Regions from separate parts of the Clostridium oceanicum genome, predicted to be linked through region 2. Evidence: riboswitches for the same ligand, from Rfam matches in the RefSeq annotation. Region 2 holds a riboswitch; the other holds the start of a gene.
What was found. A riboswitch is a leader RNA that binds a small molecule or an ion and turns the genes downstream of it on or off. The one in region 2 is predicted to bind lysine.
Positions count from the first base shown of each region.

Region 1: another riboswitch for lysine. It lies ahead of ABDZ71_RS09505 (Na+/H+ antiporter NhaC family protein); the one in region 2 lies ahead of ABDZ71_RS02225 (aspartate kinase).

Region 1 is NZ_BAAACG010000008.1:746,312-749,750, forward strand. Features, by position in the region: gene crcB (fluoride efflux transporter CrcB) at 1-298, shown strand, start outside; gene ABDZ71_RS09505 (Na+/H+ antiporter NhaC family protein) at 295-2,052, opposite strand; lysine riboswitch at 2,184-2,358, opposite strand; gene ABDZ71_RS09510 (amino acid ABC transporter ATP-binding protein) at 2,414-3,139, opposite strand; gene ABDZ71_RS09515 (amino acid ABC transporter permease) at 3,303-3,439, opposite strand, start outside.
Region 2 is NZ_BAAACG010000003.1:113,937-117,375, reverse strand. Features, by position in the region: gene ABDZ71_RS02230 (M18 family aminopeptidase) at 90-1,394, shown strand; lysine riboswitch at 1,475-1,642, shown strand; gene ABDZ71_RS02225 (aspartate kinase) at 1,743-2,942, shown strand; gene lysA (diaminopimelate decarboxylase) at 2,981-3,439, shown strand, end outside.

The sequences.
Region 1 (3,439 bases), on a different contig from region 2:
AAATTTATCTAATCCTATTCCTTTAGGTACACTAATCTCAAATATTTTAGGTGGATTTTTTATAGGATTTATAATATCTTTAAGCATAAGAAATCATAATATATCTTATAATCTAAAGCTATTTTTAACTACTGGTCTTATGGGAGGTTTAACAACATTTTCCACTTTCAGTTTAGAAACTATAACTTTGATGGAAAAAGGCTCCTATAAACTTACTCTTATTAATATAGCTTTAAATTTATCTCTAAGTTTTCTTGGAGTATTTTTAGGCGAAAATTTTGTATCTAAAATATTTTAACTAGCAGCTTCTATTTTAGATTCTGTTTGATTTTCTTCTACATCGTTTCTTTTTCCTACAAAATTAACAACACAAATTAGTAAAACGATAGATACTGGAAGAACTATATATATAGGTAATCCTAAACCTACTGGTATATATCCAAATAGTATTGCACATCCTGCAACAGTTAAAGCATATACCATTTGTGTAGATACATGATGCAAATGATCACAAGCAGATCCCATAGATGACATTATAGTAGTGTCTGATATAGGTGAACAGTGATCTCCAAATATAGCTCCTGTTAAAACAGCACTGGCATTCATAACAACATAAGAATACTCTGGTGATATAGCATGTGCAAGAGGTATTGTAAGTGGCATCAATATACCCATTGTTCCATAAGATGTACCTGTAGCAAAAGATATTACTGCACCAAAGATAAATATTATACTTGGAAGTAAAAACTGAGGTATAGAATTTGATAAAATAGATACTAAGAATTTAGCTGTTCCAAGTTCTTTTATAACTCCACTTAAAGACCATGCAAGTAAAAGAATAACACCTGTTATAACTAATGATTTCATTCCTGTAACCCAAGTATCTATAGCTTCATTTACTTTGAAAGCTCCTTTAGATACTCCCATTATCATAGCTACTATACTAGCAAGTAATGCTGCTTGGAATAAAACTACACTGGCATCTGAAGCTCCAAAGGTTTCTCTTATAGAGGCAAGTGAGTAAGGTGAACTTTGAAGTAATGCTATTAATGCCTTATCTTCCCCACCCATTATTGCATTGTATCCATTATAATAAAATCCTGCGAATGCAGCTATAATCAATATTCCTATAGGTATTATAGCATTCCAAACACTTAGTTTCATTCCTTCTTTAGGTTCAAGTTCTGTACTTTCAGTAGATGCCATAGGTTTTGCTGTATCATCCATTAATTTTCCTGTAAGTCTTGCTCTTCTTTCTGCTTTAAGCATTGGTCCAAAATCTTTTCCAAAATAAGCTATTGCAACTATGAATACTAATATTAATATATTATAAAATCTATATGGAATTGTTGATAAAAATAATCCATATGCATTTGTACTTTCACCTATACTAGTATAAGCATCTTTAATTAAGCTTATTTCATAACCAACCCAAGTAGATACAAGGGCTATACCTGCTATTGGAGCTGCTGTAGCATCTACTATGAAAGATAATTTTTCTCTTGATATTTTCATCTTATCAGCAACTGGTCTCATTATAGGTCCTACTATAAGTGAGTTAGCATAATCATCAAAGAATACAAATAACCCTAAAAGCCAAGTAATTATTTGAGTACTTCTTGGTGTTTTAGCTTTTTTAGCTAAAGATTCAGCAACAGCCTTAGCCCCTCCCATTTTGGAAACTAATGCTATAAGTCCTCCAATAACCATACATTGAAGTATTATACCTGCATTCCATGGGTCTGCTAAAGATCCAAGTATTCTACTTACTAAATCTAAGAAAGAATTAAATATTGCCATAAATATGTTAGTTCCACCAATTTGAATTAAAAACGATCCAGAAATTACCCCTATAGTTAATGAGATAACTACATTTTTAGTTATAAAAGCAAGTACTATTGCAATAACTGGTGGTAAAATAGTCCACACACCTAGTCTATTTGCATTAGCTTGCACTACTTTAGGATCAAGATCTGCGGCTAAAGCCGTAGTAGATGCTATTAAGACAAGCATTAACGATAATATTAAAATATAAGTTCTTCTTCTTTTCATTTTTTTCCTCCTCTTTCATTATCTTAAAACTAAGTGAATCCCAGGAGGAAAACCATCATCAAAACAAAAAAGCCTTAAGCTTACTCACTCAAGGCATAATAAATAGCATTTAAATACTAAAATATGTTTTTTTGAATGATAGCTCTCCACAAAATACATTGTGACAGTTTTGCATATATTCTATGCAAATCCAGGCATACAGCTTTAAAGCGTCCACTGAATCCTTCGGCAGCATTACCTTTCCTTTAACTTCTAAGTGCTTACCTCCATAAAAGTACTTATTAATGTTGCTCCTCTATCCTTTATTATTCACTTTTAATTCATTATAATATCTATATAATAATTAGTCAAGAGAAAGAATCTAAACTACTTTATTTAAAAAAGCTTTTGTCCTTTCTTCTTTAGGAGAGTTAAATACTTCACTAGGATGCCCTTCTTCTACAATTTTTCCGCCATCCATAAATATAACTCTATCTGCAACTTCCTTTGCAAATCCCATTTCATGAGTAACTACAACCATTGTCATTCCTTCTTTTGCTAAATCTTTCATTACTCCTAAAACTTCTCCTACAAGTTCTGGATCTAGTGCAGATGTAGGTTCATCAAATAACATTATATCTGGATTCATAGCAAGAGCTCTAGCAATAGCAACCCTTTGTTTTTGGCCTCCTGATAGCTTTGAAGGATAGTAATCCATTTTATCTTCTAATCCTACTTTTTTAAGCAGCTTTTTTGCTCTTTCTTTAACTTCCCCTTTATTTTCTTTTTTAGAAATAGTAGGTCCTATCATAACATTATTCATAACTGTCATATGAGGAAACAAATTAAAGTTTTGAAAAACCATCCCCATTTTTGTAGTTATTCTTTTCATAAGTTTTTTATCTTTTAAATTAAATTTTTCATCTTCTATTATTATTTCACCACTATTTATTTGTTCTAAATTATTTAAGCATCTTAAAAAAGTACTTTTACCAGATCCTGAAGGTCCTATAATTACAAGAACTTCTCCTTTTTTAACTTTTACACTTAAATCATTAAATACTTCTAAATCTCCAAATTTTTTAGATATATCTTTAGTTTCTATCATAACAGGAACATTCTCATAGTTTGCATTAGAATATTCTTGAGCTTTACAACAACTTTCCATAAAAATTCTCCTCTCCAAATAGGAATAACATACAATATTAATATATATATATTGTAACTTTATCATGCTAAAGTGTCAAATCATTTTTTAATATCTACAAAATTTAATCATATACTGCTAATCTTTTTTCAAATATAGAAAATGCAGATGTAAATATTGTAGTAAGTAAAAGATATAATATACCTGCTAACATAAATATTTCTATAGGTTTAAAAGTTGTAGAATACATTTGCTGAGCTG
Region 2 (3,439 bases):
AACATTATTTATATAATATGCTGTAATATCATTCATAAATTCAGTTCTTTTGTTATAATTAAATTATAATATTGACAGGTGGTGTTTTTATGAATGATTACTTAAAAGTATCTGATAACCTTATAAACTTTATATATGATAGTCCTTCGCCTTTTCATGTTGTAGAAAATATTAAATATATTCTTGATTCAAATGATTTTGAAGAACTTAAAGAATGTGAAAGATGGGATCTTGTAAAAGGTGGGAAGTACTATGTTACAAAAAACGATTCTGCTATAATAGCTTTTAGTATAGGAGATAAAGATATTGAAAATAGTGGATTTAGAATAGTAGGAGCTCATACAGATTCACCTACATTTAAGATAAAACCAAATCCACATATATTTTCTAAAGGAGATTATGTAAAATTAAATACAGAGGTGTATGGGGGACCAATATTAAATACTTGGATGGATAGACCTTTATCTTTAGCAGGTAGAGTTACAGTTAAAGGCAAAAATCCATTTAATCCTGAAACGAAATTAATTAATGTAAAAAAACCAATAATTATAATACCTAATTTAGCTATTCATATGAACAGAGAGGTAAATAAAGGTTATGAATTAAATAGACAAAAAGATATGTTACCTATACTTGGAATGATAAATGAAAAGTTAGAAAAAAAAGACTATTTAACAAATATATTGTGTAGAGAGTTAAATATAAAAAAATCTGATATATTAGATTTTGAATTATTTTTATATGAGTTTGAAAAAGGCTGTGTAATGGGAATGGATAATGAATTTATATCTTCTCCTAAATTAGATGATTTAACTATGGTTCATGCAGGACTAAAAGCTTTAGTAGAAACAGATATAGAAAATTCAAGTAAAATGCTAGTTTGTTTTGATAATGAAGAAGTAGGAAGTTCTACAAAACAAGGGGCAGATTCTCCTCTTCTTTCAAATGTAATAGAAAGAATAGTTTTAGCTTTAGGAAAAGATAGAGAAGATTATTTTAGAACTCTTTCTAAATCATTTATTATATCTTGTGATTCTGCTCATGCAGTTCATCCAAATAGAGAAGAAAAAGCGGATCCAACTAATAAACCTATAATAAATCAAGGTCCAGTTATAAAAATTAATGCTAATCAAAGTTATACATCAGATTCATATTCTACATCAGTATATGAAGAAATATGCAATGTAGCTAAAGTACCTGTTCAAAAATTTGTTAATAGATCTGACGAAAGAGGTGGGTCTACAATAGGGCCTATATCTTCAACACATGTTAATATTAATTCTGTAGATGTTGGAACTCCTCTTTTAGCTATGCATTCTATTAGAGAACTAGGTGGAGTAAAAGATCAAGTCTATATGATAGAATCATTAAAGAAGTTTTATACTTTAAAATAATAAATTTAACATAAAAATTGTTGATTTATATTAAAATCTATGTTAAACTAATAAAAATTTAAAAAAACGAATAATTATGTTACTTATGGAGAGGCGCCAGAATTATTAGTATCTATTTTGAACCGGCAGGTTATGATAAATAGAGAAAGGAATTGTGGCCGAAGGAAATAAATTTGGCAAAGTTTTTTCCTGGATTTACACATAATATGTGTAAAGCTGTCACGTTTTAGTGGAGAGCTACATAGGTACACTAGGGTTGTATTAATATATTATTATATAGATAGTATAAGTGCAGCAAAGGTGTTCCTTTGTTGCACTTTAATTTTATATTAAAAAAGGGGGATTAACATGTCTATAGTTGTTCAAAAATATGGTGGGAGTTCTGTTGGAACTATTGAAAAAATAAAAAAAGTTGCTGAATCTGTTATCAGCAAAAAAAAGCAAGGGCATGATGTAGTAGTAGTAGTTTCAGCTATGGGCGATACTACAGATAATTTAATATGTTTAGCAAAAGAAGTAACTTGTAATCCAGATAAAAGAGAGCTTGATGCTTTGATATCTACTGGGGAAATGATGTCATCTTCTCTACTTGCCATGACTATAAAAAGTTTAGGATTTGAATCTATAAGTTATACCGCTTATCAAGTAGGAGTAAAGGCTAATGGTATGCATGGAAAATCATTTATAGATGATATAGATGACAGTAAAATTAAAGAAAGTTTAAAAATGGGAAGAATAGTTGTGATAGCTGGTTTTCAGGGGATAAACCAAGAAGGAAATATAACTACTTTAGGAAGAGGTGGATCAGACACTTCAGCAGTAGCTATTGCAGCAAAATTAAAAGGAAGCTGTGAGATATACACAGATGTAGATGGTATATATAGCATAGATCCTAGAGTATATAAAGATGCTAAAAAATTAGATTATATAGAGTATGAAGAAATGTTAGAGTTATCTAGTTTAGGAGCTCAAGTTATGCATTCTAGAGCGGTAGAACTTGGTCAAAAATATGATATACCTATATATGTTGGATTAAGTAACGGAAATGAAAGAGGAACTATTATAAAGGGGATGAATAATATGAATATGGAAATGAAAGCTATAACAGGGCTAGCAACAAGTGATGATGATGTGTCAATAACAATTGAAGATGTATCAAACAATATAAATATAATATCAGATATATTTAATAAAGTAGCTGAAAGACATATAAATATAGATATGATAAGTCAAACTGCACCTATAAATAATACAGTTAATTTATCTTTTACTATACCAAAAGAAGATGTAGAAGAATGTATGGGAATTATAGAAGAATACAGTAGCAGAGATAAGATTCATATAGATGAAAATATAACAAAATTCTCTGTGGTAGGTATAGGAATGAAAACTACTTCAGGGGTTACTGCTAGAATATTTAAATTATTTAGCGAAAATCATATAGAAGTTAAGATGATAACTACTTCTGAAATAAGAATAACATGTGCTATAAAAAGAGAAGACAAATTTAATGCAGTAAATATAGTAGCAAAAGAATTTAATTTATAGGAAATAGATAGAGGTTATTTACCATAGGAGGAAATTTTATGAATTTGTTTGGAAGTATGAATGTTAGAGATAATGCTCTATATATAGGGGAAATAAGTGCTAAAAGTTTAGCAGAAAACTTTGGTACTCCTTTATATGTTATGGATGAAGAGCTTATGAGACAAAGCTGTAAAAGTTACATCGAAAATTTTAAAGTAAAAGAATCAGGAAATAAAGTTGCTTACGCAGGAAAAGCTTTTTTAACTAAAGCTATGTGTAATCTTATAAATGAAGAAGGAATGTGCTTAGATGTAGTATCTGGTGGAGAATTATATACAGCTTATAAGAGCGGTTTTCCTATGAACAAAATCTATTTTCATGGTAATAATAAAACAAAAGATGAGATAGAGATGGGTATAAAACTTGGAGTAGGTAAATTTGTAGCGGATAATTTTTATGAATTAGAACTTATAAGTAGTATAGCTAAAAAGCTTAATAAAACTCAAGAAGTTTTATTA